3 regions of the Paenibacillus sp. sgz302114 genome follow, and region 1 is predicted to be linked to each of the others. Evidence: riboswitches for the same ligand, from Rfam matches in the RefSeq annotation. Region 1 holds a riboswitch; each other region holds the start of a gene.

Evidence for each region. A riboswitch is a leader RNA that binds a small molecule or an ion and turns the genes downstream of it on or off. The one in region 1 is predicted to bind cyclic di-AMP.
Region 2: another riboswitch for cyclic di-AMP. It lies ahead of AC0LWF_RS23715 (C40 family peptidase); the one in region 1 lies ahead of AC0LWF_RS16955 (histidine kinase).
Region 3: another riboswitch for cyclic di-AMP. It lies ahead of AC0LWF_RS06405 (3D domain-containing protein); the one in region 1 lies ahead of AC0LWF_RS16955 (histidine kinase).

What each region holds. Positions count from the first base shown of each region.
Region 1 covers NZ_JBVYOI010000006.1:94,096-100,055, forward strand. The annotation lists gene AC0LWF_RS16950 (basic amino acid ABC transporter substrate-binding protein) at 1-239, opposite strand, end outside; gene AC0LWF_RS16955 (histidine kinase) at 406-2,745, opposite strand; cyclic di-AMP (ydaO/yuaA leader) riboswitch at 2,933-3,138, opposite strand; gene AC0LWF_RS16960 (DUF445 domain-containing protein) at 3,329-4,588, opposite strand; gene AC0LWF_RS16965 (zinc ribbon domain-containing protein) at 4,723-4,986, opposite strand.
Region 2 covers NZ_JBVYOI010000014.1:33,601-39,560, forward strand. The annotation lists gene AC0LWF_RS23705 (M1 family metallopeptidase) at 110-2,116, shown strand; gene AC0LWF_RS23710 (hypothetical protein) at 2,146-2,964, shown strand; cyclic di-AMP (ydaO/yuaA leader) riboswitch at 3,268-3,434, shown strand; gene AC0LWF_RS23715 (C40 family peptidase) at 3,439-3,936, shown strand; gene AC0LWF_RS23720 (hypothetical protein) at 4,150-4,569, opposite strand; gene AC0LWF_RS23725 (DEAD/DEAH box helicase) at 4,801-5,960, shown strand, end outside.
Region 3 covers NZ_JBVYOI010000002.1:292,987-298,946, forward strand. The annotation lists gene AC0LWF_RS06395 (alpha/beta fold hydrolase) at 1-420, opposite strand, end outside; gene AC0LWF_RS06400 (polysaccharide deacetylase family protein) at 598-1,518, shown strand; gene AC0LWF_RS06405 (3D domain-containing protein) at 1,590-2,420, opposite strand; cyclic di-AMP (ydaO/yuaA leader) riboswitch at 2,534-2,742, opposite strand; gene AC0LWF_RS06410 (ATP-binding protein) at 2,809-3,891, opposite strand; gene AC0LWF_RS06415 (CAP domain-containing protein) at 4,116-4,802, opposite strand; gene AC0LWF_RS06420 (HNH endonuclease) at 4,919-5,731, opposite strand; gene AC0LWF_RS06425 (helix-turn-helix transcriptional regulator) at 5,753-5,960, opposite strand, start outside.

The sequences.
Region 1 (5,960 bases):
TTCATAACCGCGTCCAGGAACTCGATGTCGAAACCTTTCAGCTCATCCTTGTCCATAAACTCCATCGGTGCATAGCTTGCATCTGTCGCAAACTTGTATGTTTTAGTATCGCCTGCGTTGCTGCTGCTGTTATTACCGCTTGCTTCACTGCCTGCGTTTTCATTATTCTTTGCACCGCAGCCTGTTACGATTACTACAGCCATTAATGTAATGATTGCTGACGCTAACCACTTCTTCATATAGATGTCCCCCTATGCTGATTACTAAACTAATGAAGATTTTATCAAGAAACACGTACTGTTTCAATTTAATTTTTTAAACAAGTGAAGTAATCTCACATTTTGCCAAGCAGCAAGCAGAATCCTTACACGCACTTGGTGAGATCATTTCCTCTTCTCGGTATTTCTATTCTTCACCAAGCGCGATATTCGGGTTAAAATCTGCCACGACGAGAACATCCATATGACGTCCTTCACGCAGCACCGTCTCCACAACAGGGCGGTGCGTCAGCTTGCTCCAGACGCTTCTTCGCGATTGACCAAGAACGATCTGGGTGCTCTTCAGCTCGTTCGCTTTAGCCAGCAGCGCATTAGGCACAGCGTTCTTGGAAGCCGCTTGCTCAACCTCGAACGTACCGCCGAGTCGTGCTGTCAGCTCCCGCAGTGCCTCGATCCGCTTATCAATTGCAGGACCTCGCTCGCCGTTCGTCTGCACGTAATGGACATGCCATGCCGCTTTCAAGCGATGTGCAATCCGGAATCCGCGGCGGATCAGCCGTTCTGCTGTTTCGCCTACAGTCACCGCAATAAAGATCGATTCTTGACGACGCCAAGGTCCGCGCATCGAGCCGCCCCGTTCCCACGATTCCAGCCGCTCATCGACGTCATCAGCAATTTCACGCAGCGCAAGCTCACGCAATGCGATTAGATTACCTGTCTTGAACAAGCCAGTCATCGCCTGCTCCACGTCATCTTTCTTATAAATAAGGCCATCTCGCATCCGCTGCTGCAGAGTAATCGGCGTAACGTCGATTAGCTCGACCTCATCGGCAAGCCGCAGGATGCTGTCCGGTACCGTCTCCGCGATTCTCGTTCCGGTAATTTGCTCCACCGCATCCTTTAAGCTTTCGAGATGCTGCACATTAAGCGTTGCGATAACGGAAATGCCCGCTTCGAGAATTTGCTGCACATCTTCATAGCGTTTCGCATTGCGGCTGCCAGGCGCATTCGTATGCGGCAGCTCGTCGATCAGCACAACTTCCGGATTGCGCGCAATAATGGCATCGACATCCATCTCTGTGATGTCTTTCTCCGCATCAATCACTCTGCGCGGTACGATCTCGAGCTTGCCTGCCTGCTGCAGCGTCTCTGCGCGGTCATGTGCCTCCATGAGGCCGATGACAACGTCAATATCTTTGCGCAACAGATCATTGCCTTCGCGCAGCATCATATACGACTTGCCCGCGCCAGGCGCTGCACCGATATACACCTTGAATGTACCGCGGCGAATGCGCTCGATCTTCTTCTCGACCTCTTGCGCGCTAAGTCTGCGGTAAGGCTCCGAATGCGAAGCCTGCTGCGACACCGAACGCTTCGCCGGTAATACGCGCTCGCCCTCGTGTTCAGCGCGGTCCGCCATAAAGAACAGGTCAATGTTGCGCACCTGTTTCAGTACGGAGCCTGCGATCGAGCCTTGCCAGAACTCCTGCGATCTCGTTTGCTTCGAATGCCCCATAACGATGCGAGTCGCGTTGATGAGCATCGCATATTTAATGAGCGCAGGCGGAACTTGCCTGCGATTGCCGACCGATATTTCGCGGAAGCCCGCGTCCAGCTTTTCTGTCAGCTTCAAGATGGAGCGCTTGAACGCATCGCGTTCCTTCGTAGGCTCTTGGCTCGAATCGGTGAAGACGACGACCTGCAAGTCACCGCCAAGCCGCTTCGCAATTTGCTGTCCACGGCGAATATAGATCGAGCCGTTCCAGTGATACTGCGCGGCGACAAGAATGCGCTCTGCTGCGCCGGACGGACCGATGAAGCCCTGCTCCTCGCGGTATTTCTCCAGCGATTCGTTAACGCCTTCTGCCATTAACCGCAGTGACAGCTCTCTCAGCTTGCCGAGGTTGCCGCGTTTCAGCAGGCCTGGGTCTTTAATATTACGTAAACGCCCTTCACTCAGGCGGTTTAATATGGTCTCCGGCGAAACGTCAATGAGCCGCACTTCGTCCGCAAGCTCAAGCGCATCGGCCGTGACGGTACATTCCGCCTCAATGCCGGTCAGCTTCTGAGCAAGCTCCGTGACGCCGTCCAGTTCGTACACATTGACAGTCGTTATGATGCTGATGCCATGGCTGAGCAGAAAAGTAATATCCTCAAGACGAGTCGGAAACTTTGCATCCGGACGATTCTTATGCGCCAGCCCGTCAACAAGCAGCACCTCCGGATTACGTTCCAGTATCGCATCAAGATTAAGATCCTTCTTCTCTTCATCGCCTTTATACCAGTGAATGCTTGGAATCCGTTCCAAATCTGCGAGCTGCTCTACCGTTTCCGGACGGCGCATCGTTGACACCGCACAGACGGCAACCTCAATTCCCTGCTGCTTCAGCGATTGGCCCTCGCGCAGCATGTGATAGGTTTTGCCAGAACCGCTAACAGCACCAATGTACACTTTCAGACGTCCGCGATGGATTTTGGAGATGGATAATAGCAATTCTTCAGGGGTTTTACGGCGGTAACCAGCCATAACAAACTTCGCCTTCCTTCCTACACCTATAAACTAACTTTCCCAAACCTTGTGAAACTAATAAATTCTATAATGCGCACAAAAAAGAAGCCTGTACGGGGGGAACTGCCTCTTAAAGAAGAGGAACGCCTCTCGCGGCTTCTAGGCACAAATTTATAATAAAAAGTGTCTATATGCACGATAATTCGTCGCCTCTCGGTTACGCTTACGAGGTTAGCTGCCGGATTCGGGCGTGAGAGTCGCCCTACTTGAAGAGCTGCAAGGCCGAAGCGGCCGGACTCCTTCAAGATTCACCCCAATGGCTGCAACCGGCGAAAAATGCTTCACCGTGCGCTTGCCATTACTAGTGGTTCCCCCGATTTCTTAAGACAAGAAATTCAGCGTTTCATTTAGCTTGCTTCATGTTACGCTCCCAACCTCTCTTTGTAAAGGAATGCCGCAGAGGGTGCACTCTCGTTTCCTGCCAAGTTAGGTGGATATAACGCTTACAACAAAGCACTGCTCCAGCATCCTCTGCCTACCTCACTATATCGCGGTTTCTCGCAATTAGCTGGCATTTGACAGAGGACTAGAGCATTTTAGATCAAAATGCGCCTACTACGAGCTCAATCGACTTCAGCGCAAGACCGATCAGAAAACCGCAAACCGCGCCATTGACGCGAATCCATTGCAAATCCTGGCCGACTTTATCTTCAATTAACTCAACAAGCTGATCGTTGTCGAGGCGGTCGAGATTCTCTTGCACGAAAGAACCGATTCTCGTGTGGTTGCGTTCAATTAGCTGCACGATCTGGCCCTTCAACCAATTCTCGGCATCTGCCACAAGCTCGCGGTTCGCTTCGAAGCGGTCCGCCAGCTGCGAGAGCAGCGGCCATACGCGTTCTGCGAACGACTCATCGTGCACGAACGCAATTCCTTTCTCACGAAGCGATTCGAACAGTCGCGTCAGCTCGCCTTCCAAGTCAAAAGCATTCAGCAGCTCATCGCGCAGCTGATCCAGCTGACCGGTCTCGGACAAACGCGTGATAATCATCTCGAGGCCGCTATGCAGATGCTGCATAATTGTGGCACGACGCTGCGTATCCGGCACCTTCAGCTCGTTAATCTTATTCAGGATGAACGACTGCAGCATCGTGCCGAGCCTGTCTTCATCCAGGTAGCCGATAAAGGCGTTGACGGCAAACTGCATAAGGCCGCCGAGATTCAGCCCTTTCACTAGCTGCATGGCGGAATTGCCCAGCTCGCGGCGCATGCCCTCCGTGCCAGCCCACGCTTCGGCGCGTTCGAGCAGCAGGTCGAGCAGCCGCTCGTCGGTGCCGTTCCGGGCGGCACGGTGCAGGAAGCCGCGCAGCAGCGCTTCAAGGTCGATGCGAGCAGCTGCGGCGCGGATCTCGCCCGAGAGCAGCGGCACGACCTTGTCTGCCGGGATGCTGCGCAGCGCGCTCTCGAGCAGCTGCGGCAGCCGCTCGCTGTACACCGCCGATTGCAGCGCATGGCGCAGCGGCGGGAGCAGCTGCTCGGCGAGATCGAGCTGGTTCAGCTTCTCGATCATGCTCTCTTTGGCGAGCAGCCGATCCTCCAGGACGCGGACGATGCCGTCCGACATCTTCTTCCGGTTGTGCGGCAGCAGCGCCGTGTGCGGGATTGGAATGCCGAGCGGGTGGCGGAACAGCGCCGTTACGGCGAACCAGTCCGCTAAGCCGCCGATGACGCCCGCTTCGAAGCCGACGTGAAGCAGCCCGAGCGCGCCGTCCTTGAACGGAATCGTCGCTGCGAAGCCAGCCGCCATGATGCCGAGCGATATATTCGCAAGTTGTTTGTTTTTTCTCGATTCGTTGGCCATAATCGTTAAGGCTCCTTCTATGAATGCTATTTACACCATACCACTACATGTGATTCAGTTCAAAATAACAGCTAATCAAGCGAAAAGAGAGACAGGCCGTGCGAGCCTGTCCCTTCCTTGTGCCGCAGTATGCATCAATTGCTCTTCCAACGCTCCAGCTTCGGAATTCCGCGGGTGAAGAAGCCTGTCAGAAACTTCGGAAAGCCCATGCTGACCATCTTCCCCTTGACGAACTCCTGCATTTGCACTGCCGTCATGTCAGGCATCGTGAACCGGCCGTCCACGTAGCAATGGATGCAATACTTGGGGCTCTTGGCACCGCTTGCTTCTGTCCCATTCTTATCGCCCTTCGCGATCGGCATGCCGCAGCTCTGGCAGTTTTTGTAGCTTACGCTCACTGCTCACGCACGCCCCTTCTGGATAATGATGGGTTAATTATATGCAATAATGCGGAGCATGTACATGGGAGCTCCACCAACTTACCGACCTACGACCGCTGCCGCACTCTGAAAGAGGATATTTCCTCTCTTAGCACGCGATAACCACGTTTCAGGCTCCCTAGAGCGGCTTTTTCCTCTCTCCGCCGGCTAAACGGCCACCGCGTTCGCTTTTGCACTCTGAGAGAGGCTATTTCCTCTCTCAACATGCGGTTACCACTTTTCAGGCTTCCGAGAGCGACTTTTTCCTCTCTCAAACTGCCAGCACCTGTGCTTCCCGAGAGAACCTATATGATCTCTCGGCGGCTGTATCAGCGCTTTTTCGCACTGAGAGCACATATACGCTCTCTCAGCTTCGCCAAGCTGCCGATTTCGGCTGTTTCCTTATCTGAGAGTGCTGAATTTGAACTCTCAGAGCTTCAATCCGCCGATTTTCATACTGAGTGTACGTATTACACTCTCTCAGCTTCGCCAAGCTGCTGATTTCGGCTGTTTCCCTACTGAGAGTGCTGAATTTGAACTCTCAGAGCTTCAATCGGCCGATTTTCATACTGAGAGTACGTATTACACTCTCTCAGCTTCGCCAAGCTGCCGATTTCGGCTGTTTCCCTATCTGAGAGTGCTGAATTTGAACTCTCAGAGCTTCAATCCGTCGATTTTCATACTATGAGAACCCATGCGTCCTCTCAGCTGCTAAATCAGCGCTTTTTCGCGCTGAGAGCACATATGTGTTCTCTCAGCTCTTCGCACCGCCGATTTTCAGCGCTTTCTCTTCCCGAGAGAACGTATGCGTCCTCTCAGCTGCTAAATCAGCGCTTTTTTGCGCTGAGAGCACATATGTGTTCTCTCAGCTCTTCGCACCGCCGATTTCCAGCGCTTTCTCTTCCCGAGAGCACATATCCGCTCTCTCAGCTTCGCCAAGCCGCCGATTTCCA
Region 2 (5,960 bases), on a different contig from region 1:
GGCGCGGCCTCACGCGCCTGTCCGCACATTAATTCCATTTTAGCTAATAATCTCGGAAATGCAAACATATACATGCTGTAGATGCTTGTCAACGGGAGGGAATGTTTCAATGAATCTGGGTCGCGCCAAACGATTTCTACTCTTTGCCCTCGCCGCCGTGCTGATCGGGTTAACGGCACAGCAAGGGTTCGGGGATGCTTGGATCTCACACTATATATATGCCTCCGCTCCTGCTCCCGCCAAGAAAGAACCTCCGCCCAAGCCGGCAGCTCCGCCAGCTGTGCAAGAGCCCGATATTGTGATGCAGCCGAAGCCGGTTGCGCTCAGTAAACGGGTAACGGAATATCACATTGATGTGAACCTCCAGGAAGATACGCATATGCTCACCGGCGAGCAGACCGTCACTTGGACAAACCCTGGCAGGCTGCAGGTGTCCGAGCTGTACTTCCACTTGTATCCGAACGCCTTCCGCTCCAAAGACACGACGTTCATGCGGGAGTCCGGCGGTCAGCTCCGTAACGATAAAGCGACTGTGGACAGCGTCGGCTACATGAACCTGCTGTCGCTCGAAACAACCGAGGGGTATAGTCTGCTGCCGCGCCTTCACTATGTCCAGCCCGATGACGGCAATACGAATGACTTAACGCTGGCCAAGCTCCGCTTGCCCGCTGCGGTCGCTCCCGGCAAAAGCGTGACGCTGCGATTGAAGTTCGAGGTGAAGCTGCCCGAAGTGTTCGCGCGCATGGGGTATGCGGGCAACTTCGTGATGGCGGGGCAGTGGTTCCCGAAGCTCGCCGTATACGAAACAGCAGGCACGCGCGGACGAGCCGCCGATGGCTGGAATATTCATCAGTATCACGGCAACTCGGAGTTCTATAGCGATTTTGGCATCTACAGTGTCAAAATCAACGTGCCGAGCAGCTACAAGGTAGCAGCCACCGGCTTCCAGACCAAAGCATCCGTGGTCGCAGAGGGACGCAAGACGTATCAGTTCTACGCCGATGACGTGCATGACTTCGGCTGGTCGGCTTCGCCGGACTTCGTCTATGCCGAAGAGCCGTTCTCGACGGAGGGCGTGCCTGGCGTACGCATTAAGCTCTACCTGGATCCGCAGCATGCAAAGTTCAAAGACCGCTACATGCACGCAGCGAAGTCCGCGCTCGCCAAGTACGCGCAGTGGTACGGCGCTTACCCGTACTCCACCCTCTCGATCGTCGTACCGCCGAAGGGCGGCAACGGTGCTGGCGGCATGGAATATCCGACGCTGATCACCGCTTTCGCTGCGGAGAACGACAACCCGGGCTATGATCTGGAGCGTACCGTCGTCCATGAGATCGGGCATCAATATTGGTACGGCATGGTCGCCTCCAACGAATTCGAGGAAGCTTGGCTCGACGAAGGGTTCACGTCCTATTCAGAGGACAAAGTGATGGAGAGCGAATACGGAGTGGAGCCGAACCTGCCGGTGGAATCGAGCTACATGACCGATCCAGCGCCGCTGAAGCAGCTATCGTGGTCGTACCACAGCAACAATCACTATGCCGAAAATGTGTACATGCGCGCCAAACTCGTCCTCTATGGCATCGAGAAACAGGTTGGCACTCAGACGATGCGCAAAATCATGCGCGCCTACTTCCAGAAATATAAATTCAAGCACCCGTCGACCGCCGACTTCCAGAAGGTCGTCGAGACGGTCACGAAGAAAAAGTGGAACGATTACTTCAGCCACTTCGTCTACGGCAGCGATATGTCCGACTACGCCGTCGCTTCCATCCATGTACGTCCCGTCAAGCAGGATGGCAAGACGCAGTACGAATCGGTTGTGCTCATCAAGAAGACAGGCGGCAGCTTTGGCCCTGTGACAGTGGTGTTCCATTTTGCCGACGGTACCATCATGCCGAAAGTATGGGATGGTCAAGAGGACCATATCCAGTACAAACTGGTTCATTCCGCGAAGCTCGTCTGGGCGGCGGTGGACCCGCAGCATGACAACGTGCTCGACAATAAACATATCAACAACTTTATGAAAGCCGATCTGACCGAGAAGACCCGCACCCGTTGGAGCGTCGGAATCACCAAGCTGCTCGAGACGATATTCGCCGCACTCGCTTGGTAACGCCTTACTTATGAAGGAGGTGAGCAGGAGTGAAAGCACATATAAAGCAAGGCTGGCGCCTAGCAATCAAGCACTTCTATATTATTATCTTGCTGTTTCTGTACGAGCTGATCTGGGGCTTCTTCCTCTACCGCACCATCGAAGGGATTGTAGTGCCTGTCCTAAAGCGGTTTCCCGATACGTATAGCAGCGGAAGCCACGCGGTCCAGCTGTTCATGACCGAGGCTCAGTTTCAGCTGCTCAAGACGGATCTCGTCCAGCCATACGCCTGGCTATTCTGCGGACTGCTGGCCGGGCGGATGATCATCACCCCATTCCTTAACGCTGGTCTGTTCCATTCGTTGCATCATACGACAGATGAGGCCGGAACGAAGTTTCTAAGCGGCATTCGAAAAGTGTGGAAGCCAGTCGCCCTGCTCTATCTCATCGAAACTGCGCTCACCCTTCTCCCTGCCATCTGGCTGCTGCCGCGCGCGTTAACGAAGCTGCTCGCTAGCAATTCGCTGCTCGAATTCGCCCAGCACGCAGGACCGTGGGCGGCCGCCTGGCTGGCATGGGCGGTGCTCATCCACCTGCTCTTCCTCACCATGCAGTTCGGCGCCGCCAGCGGCACGGGCACACTCCGCTCGCTATGGGGCGGAATCGTAAACTTCCTGCCTTTTGCAGGCATCTCGCTGCTCATGTGGGGTATCGGCGCCTTGCTTAGCATGACGGTCGCTTCCGTATCCATGTTGTGGGCGGGACTGTTCGCACTCATCCTTCACCAAGGCTATCAGATGATGCGCACCATTATGAAGGTGTGGACGGTAGCCGCCCAGTACGATGTGTGGCAATCGAAGCAAGCTTGAGGCATAGCGGCAATCAATATGGAGTAAGGGACTGCGACCTATTGTCGCGGTCCTTTTTTGCATGTCACTGAAAGTGTTTGAACCGACACCTATCTAGCCATCCTCATATTTTTCTACAAGACAGTTCTCGCCATAAATTGCTCTAATTCGTTGCAGGAGGAATATATGCCTACTAACCGCTCAATCGCAGGCCCACCAACGAATTAGACGCCAAAAAGGTTGCATTCTAATAATTTTAATTTGTGAACAACTTGTGAACTTGGAAGGAGAAACGAGAAAATGATCGAATACTTTTTCCTCGAAAAGAAAATTTTGCCGAATTCCCTTTCTTGGGAAACGGGGGAACCATTCTGGGTGAATTGATCCCGACATCCGCAAGGCGCTTATCAAGACGCGGATGCCAGAGGTGATCATAGGGAGCCTTCAACCGAACCCCACAGCTAACCTCGTAGGCACCGGAAGGAGTTTCCTGTTTTGAAGAAAATTTCTGCACTACTGGTCGCTCTTGCGATGCTGCTATTATTCCAAGTTGGAAGCGTTTTTGCAGAATCCAAAATGGATGGTGTCATCAATGGTGTGATCGGCACCCCGTATTCGTACACGGGAACAACGACGAAAGGGTTCGACTGCTCTGGATTTACCATGTATGTGTACGGTAAACTAGGCGTCAGCATTCCACATGCATCCCGTTCGCAAGCACAGCTCGGCAAGAAAATCGCGAAAGCGGATTTGATTGCGGGCGATCTCGTATTTTTCAATACGACTGGCAAAGGAATCTCGCATGTCGGCATCTATGTTGGAGATGGCAAGTTTGCACACGCTTCCTCGAGCAAAGGTGTTACGATCAGTGCGCTAGGTGATTCCTACTATTCAAAACGCTATGTAACTGCACGCCGCGTTATGAGCCCGCAAACGTATGAGAAATACGCTGACGAGCCGTCAGATGAACCAGGCGATGGAGACTCCGATTAATTAGTACTTGCAAGCGTAAACGGCTGTCGCCGTCTTATCGGCAAAAGCTTGCGTTTCGCGGAGACATTATGTGAATTTATATAGGTGAAACCAATAAATTCAATAATGTCTAGCAAAAAAACGAGTTCACCTCAATTGAGGCGAGCTCGTTTTTTGTTTTTTGCTGCTTGATCCAAACATCGTGCTCGGCGATTAGCGTCCGGCAGCTTCTAGTTAGCGGCGTTGATAGCGGACCCACCAGAACGTGCGGCCGACCTGGACGTCGAGCGCGATGCCAAGCGGAGCGAAGAGATCATACAGCTCCACCGGTGTCGCGCAGCCCTCGCTCCTGCGATCTGCCATCACAACGGTTGCGCCGGTCGCAAGCCTCGAGTGCCAGTTCTGAAGGAACTGCGCCCGTTGCTGCGGCGATAGCTCCCCTAGGCAGAAACAAGCAAGTCCAGCGTCGAATGTCTCCGCGACAGCGGCTAGCTCCTCTTGCCGGATCGCCTTCGATACCGGCGTCGTGAGCCTTGGCGAACGCGGTCCTGCAACCCGCAGCACCCGCCTGCCGGCAAGCGTATCCGTCATTGCATACTCCAGCTTTCTCCACTCTGCTCTGCGCTTCTCTAAGCTGTCTCGCCATCCTGACATATGGCAGATACCTCCCGATCTTATTGGGCTGATAGCTACTTTTCTAAATCCTATGTCTAATAGCCCGGAAACTGACCGGATATTTTTTAGGTAGAGCGGCTTCGAAGCCGACTAAAGAGGAATCAATTGACAAAAGATGAATAGTAGGATGATAGAATGGAAGTAACAGGCTAGCGGTAAGATGAGCGAGTGATTTTAGAACAAGTGATTAAACGGCAAAGGAGCTTCGCGATGCTACCTCCCTTCGCTTCGGCAGGGTTTCACCATACATTAGCCGGCTGGTTCGCGCACAGCTTCGGCGAACCTACCCCCGTTCAGCTGGACGCATGGGCTTCGATTATGCAGGAGCAGCATACGCTGATCGCTGCTCCGACTGGCTCCGGTAAGACGCTTGCTGCCTTATTGCCGTGCATCAATCGGACTGCACTGGCGAAGGCAGATGCTGCTGATCGCAGAGTCAGCCTAACGCCAGGCGTACGAGTGCTCTATATTACGCCGCTTAAAGCGCTAAACAATGATATTCATCACCATCTCGTCGGTTTCATGGATGAAATTGAGCGCTTTGCTGGTGAACAAGGCCGCGAGTGGCCTTCCATTCGCTCCGCCGTTCGTACGGGTGACACTCCTTCCGGTGAACGGGTGCGCATGGCGAAGCGGCCGCCGGACGTCCTTGTGACGACGCCGGAGTCGCTCTATTTGCTGCTGACCTCGGACAAAGGACGAGCGATGCTCGGCACGGTCGAGACGGTAATTGTCGACGAGATACATAGCCTTGCCAGCGACAAGCGCGGCGCGCATCTGTCGCTGTCGCTTGAGCGGCTGACCGCGCTCGCGGCGAGGCCGGTGCAGCGCATCGGCGTATCGGCGACGCAGAAGCCGCTGTCGCGCGTAGCTCGGTTCTTGGGCGGCTGGGAGCCGCGGGAATCGGGCGCGGCTCGGGCGGCGACGCCAATGGGAGTGAAGCCCGATGAAACGTCGGGCTCCGAAGCACTTGGCACGGTGATCGGCGAAGCGGTGCCGAGCGGGCGAGAAGAGCAGCCTGCGCATTCGCTTAGCTATGCGCAGCGGCCTGTCGTCATCGTCGAGAGCGCGATGACGAAGCAGATGCAGGTCCGCGTTACGATGCCGGACCTGAGCCGCCCTGCGCGTACGCGCGACGGAGTGTGGCAGCCTATCATCGAGAGGATGATGGCGCTGATGGACGGCGCGCGCTCCGCGCTCTTGTTCGTGAATAGCCGCCGCATGTGCGAGCGGCTCGTGCTGCGGCTGAACGAGCATGCCGGCTATGAGATGGCGCGCGCCCATCACGGCAGCCTCGCGCGCGAGCGGCGGCTTGAAGTCGAGCGAATGCTGAAGGCGGGCGAGCTGCGCTGCCTCGTCGCCACCTCCTC
Region 3 (5,960 bases), on a different contig from region 1:
AATAATATGGCCGTTATGCGTATTGCCCTTCACGCCGCCGCTATCCTCGGAGCCGCCGCCTTGTCCGCGGCAATCCATCGCAAATACGGAAAATCCAAGCGATACATAGATGAGACGATCCTGCCAATCACCAACGTTGCCCGTATAGCCGTGGAACTGGACAACCGCGGGATGCGGCCCGTTCGAATGGCGCGGACGCGCATATTTGGCATGAATACGTGCACCTTTTACTCCTGTAAAATATAAATCAAAGCATTCTGCTGTCGGCGTCTGGAAGGAGCTTGGAACAAGTTCAATGGCGGCGTCAACCTGACGCATCTCGTTCAGCGCCCGCTCCCAATAGTCGTCGAAGTCGGACGGGCGCGGATTTATGCCTGAATACGTTTTCAATTCATTCAAGGGCATATCAATTGTTGGCATATGTACGGTCTCCTCTTCACCATTATTCCTCTTCATGTTACGTGGTGAGCTTCCTGCTGTAAAGTGTGAAGTTGCGTCTCATGCATGATCACGTGCGGAGAGGGCACAATGAAATCGAATGTTTAAGACGGTAAGCACAGCAGGTAGTTTATTTTGGTTGACGGGGGGAGAAGGTCCATGGGAACGATGCGCAGAGCACGCAGATCATTGTTGCTGCTTCTGACCTGGATCCTGTGCGTTTGCAGTGGCATAGATGCCATACAAGGCGAAAGAGCTGCCGCATCTGCGAGCCCCCCTCCGCTATCTGAACGCAATAGAGCTGCCGCGACAGAGCTCGGGAGCAGCTGGCAGTCACCAGCAGAAGCCGAGCCCTCCTTCACGAGCGGCCAGCAGCTAAAGAAGAAGAAAAAGAGCCGTGCAGAAGCGATGTCTTGGGTTACGCTGCAGCGTATGTTCCCGGGTTCCTTCGTAATCTGGGGACCACGAGGCTCACGCAGAGTCGCGCTTACGTTCGACGACGTGCCCGATCCGCGCTTTACGCCGCAGGTGCTCGAGACGCTTGCCCGCTACAAAGTGCGCGCAACGTTCTTTGTCGTTGGCTCTCGGGCAGCGGCACATCCGGCGCTCGTCCAGCGGATCAGCAGAGAAGGGCATATTATCGGCAATCATTCGTATGATCACGCTGTATTTTCGCGTATCTCGCGCTATGCATTCGAGCAGCAAATTGTACGGACCGACCGGATTATCCGCCCTCTGATCGGATATAGCCCGAAGTTCATCCGTCCGCCTTATGGAGAGATTACGCCGTACCAGGTCGATTGGCTGCGCAGCCGAGGATACATCGTAGTGAACTGGGATACCGATTCGGTCGATTGGAAAAGCCTCGACAGCAACCGCATTCTCATCAATATAAAGCGGACGCTGCAGCCCGGCTCCATTATCCTGCAGCATGCAGGCGGCGGCGAAGGACAGGACCTCTCCGGCACGATAGCGGCGCTACCACGGCTCATCAATCTACTGCGCAGCAAGGGCTATCAGATTGTCACACTGCCGGAGCTCTTGAACCGGCCAGCCGGGCGCAACTGGCGCAGCCGTTAATCGCCCCAGCCGCCTTAGCCCAAAAAAAAGAAACCCAACGTCCATAAGACGCGGGGCTCTTCAAGGTAAGACTAATCTAGAATAAATACCTTTACGAATTGGAAACCGAAGTCGCTCGCAGCTTCCTTCGATTGCGGAACAAAGATATCAATACGGTCGCCCTTAATGGCACTTCCCATATCGGTAGCAACTCCCATCATGCCGCCGACTGGCAACCCATCATGGTCGTAGCCGGTAATATACAACTTGCTTCCCAGCGGAATGACGCTTGGGTCTACTGCAACCGTACCGAGCTTCAGCGGATTGCCGAAGTAGTCGACTGCTCCCCAGCCGTTCTCTGACGGATGTGCCGTATATGCGCTTGCTTTAACCTGTACGACATCCGAGACGTCATATGCTCTGCCGCCAACTGTAATTTCGTTTTGGTTCGCTTGTCTTTTCGCTGCCGTCGATTGGCTCGACTTCTTCTTTGCAGCTTTCTTCACCGTTTTCTTTGCTGCCTCTGCTTTAGGGGCTTTCTTCGGCTCTGCCGCTTTCTTCTCAGCCTTCACCGACTTCTCGGCTTTCACAGATGCCTCCGCTGAATTATCCAGCTTTGCCGTTTGTTCAGTCTGCTTCGACTGTTGCGAAATCGGCTGCGGCGCATCCTGCTTCGAGTTCGCGACTGTCACTGTCGTTGGAATAACGATCGTCAGTCCCTTATACACATTCGCAGGATCGATCATCGGATTCGTCTTGAGCAGCTGCTCCAGCGATACGCCGAATTTCTGCGACAACGACCAGAACGTATCCTCGTCCGTCGCTTTGTACTCCGATGCTGCTTGCGCTGCGCCCGCGTGCGTGAAGATCGCGATGCTAAGTGCAGCGAGTAACGCACTCTTTTTCCAGAATGATTGCTTCAATATGAACTTCCTCCTTTAATTTACGGACATATATCCTTGTTTGAACGACCCGGATATATTCCGTCAATACGATGCTGACAGGTCAAGCTGCTTAATGGCTAAGCCAGCTACTCATCTTCATCGCATGCGGCCTACGAGGTTAGTTGTCGGATTCGGACGAAAGGAGTTCCGCCCTACGCTTGTTAACCAAACGATTCACCCCAGCGCTGCTGACAGCGCATTAACCAGCCAATAGCTGACTGGCGAGCAAAAGCGACTTTTTATTACGTCAGCATTGCTCTAAAAATATCCCCCGCACATAATGTTTCGGCTCGCGTTAAAGGATAACACAGAAACTCATGCAAATCCTACAGGAAAAAGTGACCAACATCCCCGTCATGCTGCATAATCACAGATTGCGCGGCAGTCGAATCGCTACCGTCGTCCCTTTGCCGGGGACGCTTTTAATATCCATTTTCCCTTGATGGCCTTCAATGATCCGGTAACAAATCATAAGGCCAAGCCCTGTTCCGCTGTCCTTTGTCGTGAAGAACGGACCGCCGAGCTTCGGCAGCTGCTCCTCTGGGATGCCTGTTCCTTCGTCGATAATCGACACGGCAATATGCTGCGCATCTACATTCGTAAGCGTAATGGTAATGATCCCGCCGCTTGGCATCGCCTCGATGGCATTCTTGAGCACATTGACGAATACTTGCTTCAGCTGATTCTCGTCACAGAGCAGCTCCGTCACATCGGAATCGAGCAGAGGGATAATCTGCACATCTTTCAGAATCGCCTGCGTTTCGAGCAGCGTCAGCACATTGCCAATAATCCGGTTCAGATCATGCTTGCGGAACTGGCTTGCTTGCGGCTTCGCCAGCGCCATAAACTCCTGTACGATCGAATTGATCCGGTCGAGCTCCACGAGCATAATGTCAAAGTACTCATGATACTTATCAATCTTCGTCTTCAGAAACTTCGAGAATCCGATCAAGGAGGTCAGCGGATTGCGAATCTCATGTGCAATTCCCGCCGCCATCTGTCCAGCAACGGAGAGCTTCTCGGAATGAATGAGCGCCTCCTCCTCTTTCTTCCGTTCACGGATATCGCGAAAGACGCTCTGGACGACAGTTCCTCTCCCCGGATAGTTATGTATACGGGTACTGGATACCTCCACATCAATAACTTCACCCCTCACGTCAATGAGGCGGCATTCCTCGAATTCATTCGGCTCATCCGTCTGCATGACCGCGCGGATTCGCTCCATTGAGCGAAGCTGATTATCCGGGTGCATGAACTTCCAAATCTTTACCTCATCCATGATCTCTGACAGATCAGTCATGCCAAGCAATCGAAGTCCCGCTTGATTGGCGAACAGCACTTCGATTCCGTCATGCACAAAGATCGGCTCTGGCAAATATTTAATTAAACGCTGATAGCTTAGCGCAACTGAATAAGACGCATCGATATCGCGCTCTTGGCTTGTAAGCATTAATTTCCTCTTCGTTCGTTCAGCCAACGTCTGGTTGCAGTATATTGCCCTTGCCTTCCGCCGCATAGTGGACCTCCGAGTAGTCAAATTCGTAAGAGTAGATTTCGCCTTTATTTACCCAATACCTGCGCAGAATGAAGAATTAATTTTCTCTCATTCAATAATTATGTAAACCTAATTTAAAAAAAGCGGCCATCTGGGGCCGCTTATCGCTGCTTGCTCTATTATGATGTAAACTCTTGTACCCATTCACCGTTGTAGTATGCAACGCCAATTTTCTTGTAGTTGGCGCTCATAATATTCGCTTTATGACCTGGACTGTTCATCCATGCCGTCATGACTTCCGCAGGCGTACGCTGACCCTTGGCAATATTCTCGCCAGCATAAGAATAAGCGACTCCGTATGCACGCATCATATCGAACGGGGAGCCGTAGGTCGGCGAGTTATGGTCAAAGTAATTGTTCGTATACATATCTTTCGCTTTATCCAGCGCGACCTTCGTGAGCAGCGTATCGGACTTAAGCGCCGTAAGGCCTGTCTTAGCGCGTTCCTGGTTCACAAGCGACACAACTTGAGCTGCAAAAGTAGACTTGTCCGTCGTGCTTGTTGTTGTGGAACCGGACCCTGTGCTGCCACTGCCAGCTGTTGTCGTCACAGGCACCTTCACAATCATGCCTGCCCAGATTATATTCGGATTCTTAATGGACGGGTTAGCCGCGATTAACGTGTTCAAGCTCACACCGTATTTCTTAGCGATTTTATACATCGTATCCGTGCTTGTTACTTTATAAGAGACGGAACTGTTCACGGAGGCTGCTTCTGCCTTCTGCAGGGCCGCTCCTCCTCCAAGCGCGATCAAGCTCGCGGCGAGTACACTAGCTACACCTATACGAAATGGTTGCATCTTCATGAAAAATCCTCCTCGTTTACAAATGTTGTATGCCGGGCGCCCCGACGCCACTCATACTAACACGGGAGTTATTCACTTTTCATGAACTAAATATTGGAAAATAGGCGTCAAACCCGCTAGAAATCATCATTATTAACAAAGTCTAATTTATCGGCTTTCTTGAGATTGCACTCCGAGCAAGCGCATACGCAATTGGCTGGCGATGACAGTCCGCCCTTCGATTTGGGCATGACATGGTCGATCGTGTCGCCGAATTTCCCGCAATAGCGGCAAATATAATCGTCGCGCTGCAGAATAAGCAGTCTGAAGTCCGTCTTCGTATAAAGCTTATGGATCATGCCTGAATTAATAATGCCTGCTGCGCCTTCTTCGACCATACGAACGGCCATCTCCGTCGGTATGACCGTCGACCAGCGCTTCCCTGTCTCCCGATAGCCGCGCAGCCTGATATGCCCTCTTCCCCTGTCGTTCAATACCGAGGTCGCGAACGTGAAGGAGCCTTGAATCTGCTTAATGACGCGGTCCGGCGGCCGAACGGGCAGCTTCACCACTTCTACTGCCTGCTCTGTCTCCTGCTGCTTCCGCAGTCTTGCGGATTTGTTGTAACGTCCGCGGCGGCGCCTATGCTTTCTCTTGCGCGTTCGTGCGGGCGGTGATTCCGATGCGATACCTTCGCCAGCTCGCGGTTCAGCCGCAGCAGCTTGTCCGACTGCAGCCACTTCTGCGGCTGCTTGGATGGTTATGTTCGCAGCCGTCTCTACAGCGAGGGCTGAATCCGAATGCAGCGGCAATACGGCCGTTATCGTATCACGCTTGCGCCGACGCATACAGGAGCGGCATGTTCCGCGCCGGCCGCTCTTGCCTGCCCGCTTCGTGAACGCGGATTGCGGCTTCTCTTGCCCGCATACTGTACATTGCTTCATTTCCATCGCTCTATTCTCGCTTTCGCTTTAGCCTGATATTAAGCCGTGCAGCTTGCGGAACTGCTCTGGCGTAATTCCTTCCGTCTTGCCGAATGCCGCAATAAAATGACTGGAATCGCGATAACCTGATAGCTGCGCGATTTCTTTAATGGAGCGTGAGCTGTCGCCAAGGCTCATCATTTCTTTGGACTTGATAATTCGCAATCGAATCAAGTAGGCATAAGCTGTAATGCCG